3 regions of the Eubacterium limosum genome follow, and region 1 is predicted to be linked to each of the others. Evidence: riboswitches for the same ligand, from Rfam matches in the RefSeq annotation. Region 1 holds a riboswitch; each other region holds the start of a gene.
What was found. A riboswitch is a leader RNA that binds a small molecule or an ion and turns the genes downstream of it on or off. The one in region 1 is predicted to bind cobalamin.
Positions count from the first base shown of each region.

Region 2: it holds a riboswitch for cobalamin, as region 1 does, so the genes downstream of both, nikB (nickel ABC transporter permease) here and B2M23_RS09700 (ABC transporter substrate-binding protein) in region 1, are expected to answer to the same signal.
Region 3: it holds a riboswitch for cobalamin, as region 1 does, so the genes downstream of both, B2M23_RS15890 (nucleotide-binding protein) here and B2M23_RS09700 (ABC transporter substrate-binding protein) in region 1, are expected to answer to the same signal.

Region 1 covers NZ_CP019962.1:2,096,539-2,101,523, reverse strand. The annotation lists gene B2M23_RS09710 (sodium-dependent transporter) at 1-675, shown strand, start outside; gene B2M23_RS09705 (hybrid sensor histidine kinase/response regulator) at 721-2,154, opposite strand; gene B2M23_RS21750 (hypothetical protein) at 2,151-2,807, opposite strand; cobalamin riboswitch at 2,998-3,175, shown strand; gene B2M23_RS09700 (ABC transporter substrate-binding protein) at 3,289-4,266, shown strand; gene B2M23_RS09695 (FecCD family ABC transporter permease) at 4,256-4,985, shown strand, end outside.
Region 2 covers NZ_CP019962.1:484,907-489,891, forward strand. The annotation lists gene B2M23_RS02215 (ABC transporter substrate-binding protein) at 1-297, opposite strand, end outside; gene nikC (nickel transporter permease) at 620-1,438, opposite strand; gene nikB (nickel ABC transporter permease) at 1,439-2,407, opposite strand; cobalamin riboswitch at 2,514-2,693, opposite strand; gene B2M23_RS21650 (hypothetical protein) at 2,742-2,867, opposite strand; gene B2M23_RS02225 (M14 family metallopeptidase) at 2,928-3,902, shown strand; gene B2M23_RS02230 (heavy metal translocating P-type ATPase) at 4,015-4,985, shown strand, end outside.
Region 3 covers NZ_CP019962.1:3,389,712-3,394,696, forward strand. The annotation lists gene B2M23_RS15870 (DUF2115 family protein) at 1-150, shown strand, start outside; gene B2M23_RS15875 (DUF2284 domain-containing protein) at 175-756, shown strand; gene B2M23_RS15880 (class B sortase) at 927-1,679, shown strand; gene B2M23_RS15885 (LysR family transcriptional regulator) at 1,745-2,683, opposite strand; cobalamin riboswitch at 2,807-2,972, shown strand; gene B2M23_RS15890 (nucleotide-binding protein) at 3,066-3,923, shown strand; gene B2M23_RS15895 (nitrogenase component 1) at 3,904-4,985, shown strand, end outside.

The DNA.
Region 1 (4,985 bases):
GGCGCATTGGCAATATTTGGAAGCTATATCGGAAAAGACCACACACTGGGCGGCGAAGCCCTCCGTGTCACACTGCTTGATACGGCTGTCGCCATTATGTCCGGGTTGATTATTTTTCCAGCCTGTTTTGCTTTTAACGTTGCGCCTAACGAAGGCCCTGCCCTTATTTTTGTGACACTTCCCAACATTTTTAACGAAATGCCCATGGGCCAGGTCTGGGGTGCTCTGTTCTTTGTGTTCATGAGCTTTGCCGCACTGTCAACCGTTATCGCTGTGTTTGAAAACATTATTTCATTCGCCATTGACCGCTGGGGTTTTAGCCGAAAAAAATCCGTTTTGATTAACCTGGTTGCCATTATCCTTTTGTCCATGCCTTGTATTCTGGGCTTTAATGTACTTTCAGGCTTTCAGCCGCTGGGCCAGGGTACCGGTATTCTCGATCTTGAGGACTTTATCGTCAGTAATAATCTTCTGCCGCTGGGCTCTCTTATTTATCTGCTGTTCTGTGTATCTAAGAAAGGCTGGGGCTGGGACGCTTTTATTAATGAGGCCAATACCGGCAACGGCTTAAAATTTCCAAAAGGTATCCGTTTTTATGTAACTTGGATTTTACCTTTTGTCATTCTCTTTATCTTTATTATGGGTTACCTAAATAAATTTGGCGTTGCACTGTAAAAAACAAGACCACTCTTTATCACAAGAGAGTGGTCTTTTATTTGATTAGTTGGATTTTTGATCCATCCATTTTTCCAACACTTCAAGCAGACGATCCATTTCGATGGGTTTTGCCACATGGTCATTCATACCGACACTTCTTGCTTTTGCGGCGTCTGAAGTGAATGCATTGGCTGTCAATGCAATAATTGGAATGGTCTTTGCATCCTTACGTTTTAAATGACGGATTGCCAGGGTCGCTTCATAACCGTTCATAACCGGCATTTGAATGTCCATTAATATGGCACTGTAATCCTCCGGCGCTGACTTCTCAAAAGTCTCCACTGCTTCCTCCCCATTGGTAACAGCATTAACCTCTATACCGTACATTTTAAGCAGCTCCACAGCAATCTCACGATTAATCTCATTGTCCTCTGCCAGAAGTACTTTCTTCCCATAAATTTCATCTGTAAAAACCGTATCTTTTTCATGGTTTTTGCGTCTGCCGCCATCTCCAGATTCAGACGGTCCAGCCAATGTGTCATGGTAAGTTTCATCCTTCACACACACTTCAAAGGGAACAGACACAGTAAATATACTTCCCTTTCCCTTAACGCTTTCCACACTGACCGTACCATTCATCATGCGGACTATATTTTCTGTAATCGCCATTCCAAGGCCAGTCCCCTGCATCTTACTGATCTGGTGATCCTCAGCCCGAGCAAAAGGATCAAATACCTGGGGTAAAAACCCTTCAGATATCCCAATGCCGTTATCAGTACAGACAAACTCATACTGGCTTTTTTTAGGATTTGGTGAGTATTGTTCACTGATTTTCAGTGATATCTTCCCACCTTCGGGCGTATACTTGATGGCATTGGAAAGGAGATTCATCAAAACCTGCCGCAAGCGGTCGCCATCTGCAATGATATTTTCATGCTTAACATTTTCAAGGCTGATCTCAAAATGCTGTTTTTTTTCATTAACCAGAGGCCGGCACATATCTGCTACTATATCGGTAAGTCCTTGTAAATTAATGGGCTCTAATGTCATGTTAACTTTGCCACTTTCAATTTTTGACATATCCAGTACTTCATTAATCAGGCTGAGCAGATGCTGGCTCGATGAACTGATTTTATTCAGGCAGTCTCGGATCTTGTCTGGAGCATCAAGATTCGCCTGCGCAATTTCCGTCATCCCCATAACCGCATTCATTGGCGTCCGGATGTCATGAGACATAGCTGAAAGAAAATTAGTCTTTGCCGCATTGGCCACCCTTGCTGTCTGATAGGCTTCATTCAATACCCTGCGCTGTATCTCCTGTTCCTCCCGTTCCTTTGTAATGTCAATGCCAACACTGTAAAAGGACTCAATGCCATCCCAACTTTCTTCGCCGCTGACATAACTGTAGGTCATTGTAAGAATTTTAATTTTCCCATCATGGGTTATAACCCGCCCTTCAACAGCCGTAGACATACCGCTTTCTTTCGAATTGTTCATGATTCTGGCCGCACGCCCAATATCATCTGGATGTACATAATTGCACGGGAGTGCATCTCATCTTCAAACTGCTCCTTCGTATAGCCGATCAATTCCAAAAAATTACCGCCATACCATAAGACGGTTCGCATATCTCGGGCGTCTACCCGGGCGAACCCTCCTGGAATAGTTCTCAGAATGGCTTCCCGCTCCCGTTCTTTTTTCTCGAGCTTATACTCTGTACTAAAATTATCATGAGATAGCTCGAGACGGCATCTGCGCCCCTCCCAATCAACAATCCGATCCTTGAGCATAAATTTACGCCCTAAAGACGGATTATAAAAATCCCATTCATAAAATTCATCTTCCGTCAGATAGGCATTAGTACAAAATGGACAGGGACTGGTCCTGCACTGTATAACCTCGTAACATTTACGTCCAATCACTTTCTCATTCGGAGCCCCAAGTGTCTCATAGGAAGTCTTATTAATATACAACAGCTCATAAGTCTCCATATCCGCAATATATGCATTGCCGGCATATTCATCCAGCATCCATCTAAAATACCCGGCTTTTTTCTCTAACAACCGATTTTCTTCCATTATTCGGTGATACTCATCAGGTGATAACAACACTTCAGCACTTGTAGCTTCTTCAGTTTTCTGATCCTTCATAAGTTTTCCTCTCCCTTTTCCTTGTACATCTATACTATCGAAATCAGCGTTTTACGCTGCACTATTTTACAAACGCATGATCATATTATATCATATTTTCAAGATAAGACCCAGAGAGGCAATAATTTTATTCACAAAGCCGCACTGCGTTGACACACGTTCTAAAACGTGCTAAAATTAAAATAACTAAATAAATATTCAATTTCAAGGTGCTTATACACGTAAGAGAATAGGGAAACCGGTGAAAATCCGGTACGAACCCATCACTGTAAGCAGAGACAACGCCCATCAGGCCACTGAAAATATTCGGGAAGGCGGGCCGCGGAGGATCTGTAAGTCAGGAGACCTGCCTTGAAAGCTGTTTTGCCTGGGGTATCGCGTAAAAACAGTACCGTTGATCACTGGTTAAATGGGAACCGGTCAGCAAATGCTGACCGGTTCTTTTTTAATACTTTTCATTAATTTAAAAGGAGACAAAGAGATGAAAAAATCACTAAAAACCAACCTTTTGAGCCTGACACTTTCCTTACTCCTGGCAGCTTCCCTGCTTGGCGGCTGTACCCAAAGCAGCACAGACAACGCCTCAAAGACAAACAGCAGCAGCACCGGTTTCCCGGTAACCGTAACAAACTACGACGGTACTGAGCTGACTATCAGTCAAAAGCCCGAACGCATTGCTTCTCTGACCCTGGGTATGGATGAAATGTTATTGGAAATGGCGGATGAAAGCCGCGTTGTTGGCCTCTCCGGCAAAAATGCTGACAATGAGGCTGTGTCCAACGTTGCAGACAAAGCCTCTAAATTCCCAAAAATCGAAAACAACATCGAAACTCTTTTAGCTGCCAAACCCGATCTGGTCATTGGCTCAAGCTGGATCAAAGATGAATTTTTGCAGCAGCTCAAGGATAACAACATCCCCTACTATGGCTATAAAACACCTGTTACTGTTGAAGAACAGGAAGCTATTATCCTGGACCTCTCCAAGGTGCTCGGCGAGAGCGATAAAGGCCAGTCCATTGTAGATGACATGAACAAACGCATGGATGAAGTTATCCGCAAATCTGAAACGTCAAAGGATAAAGATGTAAAGGTCATGGCCTACAACATGCATGGCAGTACCAATGCCAACAATACCATTTTTAACGACATTGTTCAAAAAATAGGGGCTGTCAATGTTTCTGCCGATGCTGGACTGGACGGCGTTGCCAAAATTTCCAAGGAAAAAATCATTGAGCTGAACCCACAGGTACTGATCCTTATGGCCTGGGAACAGGACGATCTTCAGGAATTCCAAGCCTTCGCCGATTCTCTGAAAACTGACGAAAGCTTAAAAAATGTAGATGCCATCAAAAATGGTCGCGTGTATACTGCCTCCAATCGCTATATGACTTCAGTCTCGCACCATATCATCGAGGGCATTGAATTCATGGGAGCGTCCGTATATCCTGATGTTTTCTAAAAGCAGAAAGACCTTATATGGACTTCTCATCCTTTTCCTCACAACAGCTTTTATCCTTTCCGTTGCCCTCGGCGCTGTCAGGGTCCCCATTGGAGAATCTATCCGGATTCTCATCAATGGCATAACACAGCATTCCTTTTTTGAAGTGGATAAAAGTTATGAAAGCATCATTTTCAGCGTTCGCCTTCCCCGGGTTATCATCGCAATCCTGGTGGGGGCTGCGCTGGCCATCTCCGGAACAGCCATTCAGAGCCTGTTCCGGAATCCTATGGCCGATCCTGGCGTTATCGGAATATCCAGCGGCGCAAGCTTCGGCGCCATTGTCGTCATCGCTTTGGGACTCAGCTCTGTCAGCCTTTATTTTACACCGATTTTTGCTTCTCTCGGAGCCCTTTTAATCGCCTATGTAATCTATCGACTTTCCTGCCGGGATCGGAGTGTATCCATGCTGACGATGATTCTGTCCGGCATGGCGGTCAGCACCTTTATTCGTGGAATGATCGCCTTTATCCTGACAGGACTAAACAATGACCAAATGAAAGATTACATGTTCTGGTCTGTTGGCAGCCTGGCGGACAGGCGTTGGGAACATGTTTTTTTAATCATTGTTCCTATTCTTCTCGGCATGATCCTCTTATGCCTGCGCGCTTCGGATTTGAACATCCTGTTGCTGGGCGATGAGGAAGCCCATTCTGTCGGTCTGAATCCTGGAAAAAGCC
Region 2 (4,985 bases), 1.6 Mb from region 1:
ACGGATTTTGAAGGTCCAGGTCAGGTTGTCGCTGCCCAGCTCCCAGCTCTCCGCCAGCCAGGGCTCTGCGCCCATCTCATCGTTGAATTTAACCAAGGTTTCGCCAACGCCGTAGCGCATGACCACCCAGCTGAAATACTGCTCCGTGGGCTCAAGCGTATCCGCAAAGCTCGTCACTCCAATATTCAGCTGCTCCGAAGACCCCGAAGCGCCCCCGCTGCCGCCGCAGCCGGATAAACCCGTGGCCGTCATGGCCAGAATCGCCACTGTCAATACTAATTTTTTAAACTTACTCATTTTATCTCCTTTCATATTCATATGAAAATTTAATTAACAACAACATCAGACTGTCAAAAAAGTTAAAAGGCAACGGCAGAGTTAAAGTAAGAAGCTCTTTCAATGGAAAATTGAGAATGGAAAATGGAGAATGAATGAACTCTTTTTCTAACGAAAAAGCGATTCGTACAGCGGCCTGCGGCCGCTATTCTACTCAAAATGCGCAGCATTTTGTTCCTGTAATTTTCCATTCTCAATTCTACATTCTCCCTTAACTGGCCTCTTTTTAACGCTTTGTCGCTTGCTGATAAGTTTTTTTGACACGTTGAATATTTTACGCCCTCTAATCCTGCCGCGGATCCAGAATATCCCGAAGCCCGTCGCCCATCAGGTTAAACACTGAAACCACAATAAAGATGGCGATGCCCGGAAACAGCATGAGCCAGGGCGCGGTCTGCAAATACTGCCTCCCCTCGTTGAGCATCAAGCCCCATTCCGGCGTGGGCGGCTGTGCCCCCAGCCCTAGAAAAGAGAGCGCTGCCAGCTCAAGCATCATGGTGCCCACGTCCAGTGCCGCGGTCACGATCATTGTCGGAATAATGTTTGGCACCACATAACCGCCCAGAATATGGCCAGTCCTCGCCCCTGTGACCACCGCCGCAGAGATATACGTGCTGTTTTTGATCTTGAGCACCAGGCTCCGGCTGAGCCTGGCGTATTTTGTCCAGCTCACCACAGCCAGGGCAATGACCGTGTTAAACAGGCTCGGGCCCAGCATCCCGGCAATGGCAATGGCTAAAACCATGCCCGGGAAGGCGATCATCATATCCGAAAGCCGCATGATCACCGCGTCCGCCGCGCCGCCGAAATAACCGGCGATCATACCGAGAAGGGTCCCGGCCGCAAAGACAATGACCACCAGCGTCACCGTCATTTCCAGAGACGCCCGTGTCCCGTAGATAATTCTGGACAGCTCGCAGCGGCCCAGCTGGTCTGTTCCGCAGGGGTACTCGGCTGACGGTGCCCGGAGGGCGTTCTGCATCACAGCCTCATAGGGGTCATGGGGCGCGATCCACGGCGCAAACACTGCGGTCAGCACAATGGCCGCTGCCAGAATGCCGCAGATGGCAAAAAGCCTGTTCTGCCTGAAAAAAGCCTTCATCTACGCCTTCACCACCTTTCTTTTAGCCTCGCGGTGCCGCTCCCGCAGTCTGGGGTCCAGATAGCCGTAGGAGAAATCCACCAGCAGGTTAATGACCATGTAAATCAGAGCAATCCAGATTACATAGCCCTGAACCAGAGGGTAATCCCGAGTGGCAATGGCGTTGACTGCCATCTTGCCCAGGCCGGGCCAGGAAAAAATAATCTCCACCACCGCTGTGCCGCCGAGCAGCGAGCCCAACGACAGGCCCAGCAGCGTGACCAGGGGCAGCATGGCGTTTGGCAGCACCTCCCGCCACAGGATGGCCGACTCCTTAAGGCCCCGGGCCCGGGCGCCGGCCACGTAGTCCTGCCGGAGCTCCTCCAGCACCGCGGTGCGCACCTGCCTTGTATATTTGGCCGACATGGCAATGGCCAGTGTGACTGCCGGCAGCACCAGCTTCATAAAGCCTGTGCCCGAGGTGGCAATGGGAAACCAGTTCAGTTTAAGGCCAAACACGTACAGCAGCACCAGACCGATCCAGAACCCCGGGAAGGACACACCGGCAAAGGAAAGCCCCCGCACCAGGTAATCCGGAAATTTATTCTGATAAACCGCTGCCAGAATTCCAAGGGGGATGGAGATCACAAGCATGAGGATCAGCGACGCGGCCGCCAGCTCCAGGGTCGGGCCAAGGCAGTCGAGCAGCACCGCGCTCACCGGAGCCTTTGAAGAATAGGATGTTCCCATATCCCCGGTCACAAACCCCTTAAGCCAATTTCCATACTGCACCAGAAATGGATCATTAAGGCCCATCTGCTCCCGGGTTTCTGCCAGCAGCTCCTCAGACGGCACCGTGCCGCCCTCCACCAGCATCAGCTCCGCCGGGTCGCCGGGCGATAAATAGGTCAGGCAAAAGGTCAGAAAGCTGATGCCAAAAAGCACCAGTACGATTTGCAGCAAACGGTTAACAAGCTGTTTCGTGTTCAAGAAAAAAATCCTCCTCTGTCAAAATGGCAATACGGGTAAAAAACCGAAACGGAGAATGAAAGGAAAAGGACATGAAAATAAAGCCCTCCTATCTACCGTAAGAATACTTAAAACAAAAATACAAGCAGGTCTCCTGACTTAAGTTCTTTGTATGTCCACGCCTTCCCAAGGCTGCGCCTCAGTGACATTTTGCGGACAACTCCCTATTACAGTGACGGGATCGTACCGGATTCGCACCGGTTTCTCTTTTAATCCCCGATCGGGAACTTGTATCTGGCATGATTAAATTTTTTAAACAAAGATTTCACTGTGGTAAACTGTGAAATTGCTTAAATTATACTGGACTTTTACGCACTTGTCCAGTCTTTTTTAAAAATTTCAGCAATAATTTTAAACGCATACCCCCACCCGGTATGTTTTTTACTTTTATTTTTTTCTGCTTGACATTGGTTTTCATCATGCCTTATACTCAAGGCAATCGGCTTAAATCAAATCATTTCAAAAACGAAAGGAGTCCGCAATGGAAAAAAACCTGTCAATCGGTACACTGGCCGCCGCCCCCGGCGAGAAGGTCCAGGGCATGCTGCCCATCCCCCATACCGAAATTGAGGTGCCCGTCACCCTGATCAACGGCGCGGGCGGCGGAAAAACCGTCCTCGTCACCAGCGGCATCCACAGCTGCGAATACGTCGGCATCGAGGCCGCCATCCAGCTGGCCGGCGAGCTGGACCCCGCGAGCCTGAGTGGAAGCCTTATTCTCATACACCCCGTCAATGTCCCGGGCTTTGAGTCCCGCTACCCCACGCTCATTCCCCAGGACAATAAAAACCTCAACCGCGTTTTTCCCGGCACCCGGGAAGGAACCCTGGCCGACCGCGTCGCCCATTTTTTTGAGTACAGCCTCTATTCCCAGATTGATTTCTACATCGACCTGCACTGCGGCGAAATTTTTGAAGACCTGACCCCCTACGTGTATTACGTGGGCGCAGCGGACAACGCTGTGTCCGAGGCCGCGCGCCAGGCCGCCCTTCACGTCGATGTGCCCTATATGGTCAAATCCACTGCCACCACCGGAGCCTACAATTACGCCGGCGTGCTCGGCATTCCCAGCATTTTGCTGGAACGCGGCTGCGCAGGCCGTTTTACCCAGGCAGAGGTGGACGCGGATAAAAAAGATGTCCTTAATATCCTGAAACACCTGGGTCTGCTGCAGGGCGCCCCCGAGCTGCGTCACCGCCCGGTCGACCTGACCGACCTGGTCTACCTCATGCCCGCACGCCATGGCCTCTGGTATCCTGAGGTGAAAGCCGGCGACCTTATCGCCAGAGGTCAGCGCCTCGGCGTGGTCAAGGATTATTTCGGCCATGTTCTCGACACCTACTGCGCCGAATACGACGGCGTTGTCCTGTACCAGTCCGCCACCCTCTGGACCGATGATTTTTGCGAGCTCATCACCTACGGTAAATTTGCGGAAACAGCAGGAATGGTGCGTTAATTTTTGTTTTACCCCTTGACAAACCGCCTCAGGACAGTTAATATTAACATATGAACAATGATTCATATGTTTTATTCATCATATTTTAATCTAACTTTCCGAGGAGGCCATCATGGCAACAAAAACTTATATACTCGAGCACCTGGGGTGCGCCAACTGCGCTTCAAAAATCGAGCGCAAAATCGCGTCCCTGCCCGGTGTCAGCGAGGCCAACATCGTCTACGCGACCAAACAGCTCCGCCTCACTGCCGAAGATCCAGACGGGCTTTTGCCGGAAATGCAGAAAATCGCGGTTTCCTACGAGCCCGATATTCTCATTACCGAGCGGAAGCGCCGTTCCCTGAAAAAAGCACCCGCGGCCGCCGGGCATGCTCCTCACGATCACGCGGAACACCGTCACAGCGCAGACTGCGGCTGCGGCCATGACCATCATGATCACGGGGAACACCACCACAACGCAGATTGCGGCTGCGGGCACGACCATCATGATCACGCGAAACACTCTCACAGCGCAGATTGCGGCTGCGGCCATGACCATCATGATCACGCGGAACACCGCCACGACGCAGATTGCGGCTGCGGGCACGATCATCATGATCACGCGGAACACTTTCACAGCGCAGATTGCGGCTGCGGCCATGACCATCATGATCACTATGCGCATTATCACGTTCCCGGCCATCCGGCGGACTGCCAATGCGAGCTCTGCCGCCACGGCGAGGAATACTGCCATATCTGCGGCGAGAGCTTGGCCAACTGCACCTGCAAAATGCCGGACGCGGACGTGGAAAAATCTGTTTTCATTCTTGAGAATCTGGGCTGTGCCAACTGCGCGGCCAAGATGGAGCACAAAATCAAAGAGCTGCCTGGCGTCGAGTATGCCACCATCACCTACGCCACTAAGCAGCTGCGCCTGTCTGCGGACAACGCCGCAGCCCTGCTGCCAGACATTCAGCAGATCTGCGCCGCCATCGAGCCAGACGTCAGGGTCATTCCCCGCAAAAAGACAGTGGGTAAAGGCGCCACAAAGGTTTATACCCTTGAAAACCTGGGCTGCGCCAACTGCGCAGCCAAAATGGAGGC
Region 3 (4,985 bases), 1.3 Mb from region 1:
CTGGAGCAGCAGTTTGATCAGTACTATTGCCCACAGAAGGCCAAGGAGCTGGGCAATCCAGACGCGCTCTGCCATTTCTGCAGTGCCCAATGCAAGGAGACGCTGGAGACCGGGGCCCGCGCTGCTGCGAAGAACTGCACCGGCGTTTAAACCCATTTTAGATTTGAGGTAGCAATGAATAATTTGAGAACAGCATATCATGCTGATGAAAAAATTGTGAATCATCCGGGCGTGTTCATGCATCCATCACCACAGGAAATCGGCGTAGAGGAATGCGCCTTTTCAACGACTGACCAGCTGCTTTTTTCAGACCAGACACGAACCCTGTGCCAACGCAACAGCTGCGGACAATTTAACGCGACCTGGGCGTGCCCTCCGGCTGTGGGAAGCTATGAAAGCTGTGTGATGAAATGCCTTTCCTATAAAAATGTGATGATTTTTTCTACCGTCGCGGATTTGAAGGGGCGATATAATGTGAGAGGCTGGCATGAAGCCCGCGTCAGGCATGAGACAGTCACCGACAGAGTCGCTCAGCAGTTTCGGACACATCGTCCGGACAGTCTCGTTTTATCGACAGAGGGATGTCTGGTCTGTGACAGGTGTACTTACCCTGATGAGCCCTGCCGGTATCCGGATAAGCTCTTTCCCTCGGTGGAGGGGTATGGGATCATCGTAATGGACATTGTGATTAAAACCGGTCTGCGCTATACCCACGGCTCCGAAACTCTGACGTATTTTAGCTTTATTCTTTTTTAAGACAGGCATAAAATCCTTTTTGTTATCATTTAAGTCTTTATCAATTTAGAAAGATTTGATATAATGAATAACCATAAAAGGAGGTGGAAAGCCTTTGGGTTTTAAAAATCTGAATGGACTAAAATATGGATGCGTAAGGACAGCAGGCTCGAAGGCTATAGAATATAAATATGACAAAAAAGAAAGTGAAGAAAAAAAGAAGCGCGGTGCGCATTGTTGGAGACATCGTCATCATTCTGATCATTCTCTCCCTTCTGGGGGCGGCAGGATGGATGCTCTATAAAGAGTTTTTCCCCAACAATACGCCGATCCTTAAAATGCAGGTTACAAACCGTGAAGATAACAGCATTGACTGGGCGGCACTGCGTGAGGTGAACCCCGAAACCGTTGGCTGGCTGAGCATTGAGGGGACAAATATTGATACCCCTGTGGTACAGACAACCGATAATGATAAATATCTGTACACCTCATTTAACGGAGAGTCGGATGAAAGAGGCGTGCCCTTTTTAGATATGAATTATAAATGGCAGCCTAAAAGCCAGAATTCTCTGATTTATGGGCACAGCACCATGCGCAGCGGTGTGCACGTTATGTTTGACGATCTGCTTTATTACTATAAAGATCCCAATTTTATCACAGAGCACAATAAAATTGTGTACAGAAGACCGCCGGAGCTGGGCGGTGACGGCGTGTGGGAAATTTTTGCCGTGCTGGTGGTTGAGCAGGATTATGATTACAGACAGCTGGAATTTGCCGACGACGAGAGCTTTCTGAGCTACTATCAAAACATAAAGAATCAGAGCATTGTCGCAAGCAATGTGAGTGTACAGCCGGGTGACGAGATCCTCACGCTGTCCACCTGTATCTTTAATGTCGGACTCAATGACGGCCGCTTAGCCGTTATTGCCCGCCGTGTTTCATAAAAAATCGCCTGGCAGAAGGTTACAAAAGCCGTATTCCTGTGGATACGGCTTTTTATTATGCTTTTTCAGTCCCATTTCTCAAAGGCTTTTATTTTTTCAGTCAGGACTTTTATGTATTTTTCGCCGATCGCGCTTAAGCTGTGCTCGTTTCTGAGAATATATCCGGCGTGGAGCCGCTGGTCATTATCCAAAAGACGGATAGCCCTTACTTCGCTCATGTTGGAATGCATACGGTCAGCGTCGCTGTTGGTCAGGTCCGGACCGATACTGAAACAGTTTGTGCCGCGGACCAGGGCAATTTTGGAGCAGCGGTCAATCACATGGATATTTTTATCCCAGATTTCATTGAACAGGATCTCCTCCGAGAAATGCATCATGCTGTCCTCCCCCTGGTCGTAAGTCACAAAAGGGTACTCCCTGAGCATATCCAGCGTCAGGGATGTATTGCCGCTCAAGGGGTGTTTTTTCCGCAGGAAAACATAGGTGGTGAGCTGTCCCAGCTCATAAAAGCTCAAATTGCTGGAATCAAGGAGCTTTTGCATGGTGTTGAGATAATGCTCGTTGATACACAGGATGCCAAGCTCACTGCGCCTGGACGCCACATCGTGTATGACCTCATGGGTCGGGCACTCGCGGATGGCAATGTCATAATGCCTGAGCTCAAGATCCTCGATAATCTGTATAAAAGACATGACCGAGAAGGGAAGCCGCTGAGTGGAGACGGAAAAACGCATGGGCACTGTTTTCCGATGCTTGTACCGCCTTTCAAGATACTCGCTTTGCTCAACAATATCCTTGGCGTGGTTTAAGAAGTCCTGTCCCTCAAAGGTGAGCTCAATGCCACGGTTGTTTCGTTTAAAAATTGAGATGCCGAGCTGCTGCTCTACCTCACGAACCGCGGTGGAGAGCGTTGACTGTGAGACAAAAAGCGACTTGGCGGCAGCGGAGATCGAGTGGTGCTTTGCGATCTCGACAATGTATTTCATATTCTGCATAGAGATCATATTGATACGATTCCTTTCCTCTGTTTTAATTATACTATCAAAAAATACGATAGCTGGCAATCAAAAATTGAGTTAATTGCAGTGGTTGTGAATTATCAGATATCGTGATATAATATAGCAAAATTACATAGGAGACTTGTTGCATGAAAACCGGTGAGAATCCGGTACGGTGCCGCCACTGTAAGGGGGAGCCGCTGTAAGTTTTATCAACACTGGAGAGCAATCTCTGGGAAGTTGTTACAGCTGGCAATGAACCCAAGTCAGGATACTTCAACATTTCTTGTTTATACCTAACCTAACGGATCATTGGGAGAGGGTGTTGCTTGTGTTGAGGAACTCTTCTGATGAATCGGTCAGAAGAGTTTTTTTAATGGGAGAAATTATGGAAAAAAGCAGTAAGAGAATTGCGTTTTATGGAAAGGGTGGCATTGGCAAGTCGACCATTGCGGCCAATGTATCCGCCGCCTTCGCCAAAATGGGAAAAAGGGTGCTGCACATAGGCTGTGATCCTAAGTCTGATTCAACGCGGTGTCTGATGAAAAAGCGGATTCCCACAGTCATTCAAAGGCTGAATGAGAAGGGGGAACAGCTGACAGCTCAGGATATCCTGTTTATGAGTGAGACGGGTGTGGCGTGTGTAGAGGCCGGAGGGCCGGAGGCAGGTATTGGCTGTGCGGGAATGGGGATCGCCACTACTCTGGAGACATTGGAAAAGCTTGGGATATTTGAAGCGGGCTGGGATTTAATCACCTATGATGTCCTGGGCGATGTGGTCTGCGGTGGGTTTTCAATGCCTATGAGAAAAAAGTGTGTGGATCAGGTATATATTGTCACCTCCTCTGAGCTGATGTCGCTTTACGCCGCCAATAATATCATGAAGAGCATTGTCCGGTACTCTGCCGGGACACAGCCGTTGTTTGGAGGACTGATCCACAACCGGGCACGTCCCGGTACGGATCACCAGGTTGTTGAGTGCTTTGGCGGCAAGACAGGCAGCCCGATTACGGCTTCTGTCTGCCAAAGTGACACGCTTCGTCTTGCGGACTATCGGAGGACAACTGTTTTTGAACAGCGAGAGGGAGAGGCGCTGCAAAAAAGCTTTATGACATTGGCCAAAGCCATAGCCAGCCAGACAGGGGGGATATGCCCGAAGCCGCTTGCCGACGCGGATATGGATAACCTGGGTGAGACTCTCTATCAGCTTGAGAAGGAGGACCGTCATGGGCGCAGCAGCTGTTGAGAAGGCGCAGCCAGGCATGGGAGATGAAACGCTGTCCAGACTTCTTTTCCAGACCGAGGGTGTGCGTGTTCTGGCAGTGGGGCCGCCGGCCTGTCTCCGAATTCTTTATTTCAGAGCGATGGAGAAGGAAGCGCTCAGCCGTCTGAGGCTCTGCCCTGTTTCCAGACTGGAGTACACACTTGGCAGTTATGCACCCAGGGTTCGTGGGATGATCGAGGAGCTTGTCATGACCAGTGGGACAAAAGGGGTGGTGCTCTATGTCTCCTGTCCAGATCTGCTCACACAGACGGATTTTGAAGCCCTGATATCAGAAGCGGATAACCCTCATCATGTGCCGGTCGCTGTTTTCAGGCGAGGCCCCATGGAAAAACGAAAGAGGAAGCCTGTGGAGCGGCTTGAAGAAATACTCCGGAGCTTTGAGACGGCTCGGGAAAACCACTGGGTTGGAAAGGATGCGCGCCTTTGTCCACTGCCGCCCCTGGCAGCAGATTACACCGGTGCGATGACGGCTTTTGAAAAGGACCGTGCGCTCTGTACCTGCCTGGTAACAGGCTCAGGCTGTGCCTCCTGCCCCAAATCCATTGACAATTTCAGCGGGAAGACCTTCTGGTATTCAAAGATGAATGACCTTCAGGTGACATTGGGTGCGGCTGAGAGCATTGAGAAGGGCATCGGGGCTGTCATGCGGGAAGAAAAGAGGCAATCGGCATTCATTGCCGGCACACCGCTGACTGCCATGACAGGTCTTGACGACAGTTCTTTCCCAGCGCTGAAGAAAAAAATATTCATACAGACCGATGGGTTTCAAGATGCCCTAGACGGCACCCGGCAAGCACTGTCCTCCGTTTCAAGACAGGAGATGCGGCGCTGTGAATACACCGAAAAGCGCATTAATCTTGTGGGATATACGCCCTTTCTTTTTGGAAACCAGCGGCAATTTGAGACGATCGCGCACGATCTGGAGCGATTGGGCTATGCTGTTTACTGGCTGGGCGGCGGAACGCTCTCGGACTTTAAAGACGCGCCAAAAGCAAAGGCCAACTGGGTCATCTCAGAAGCAGG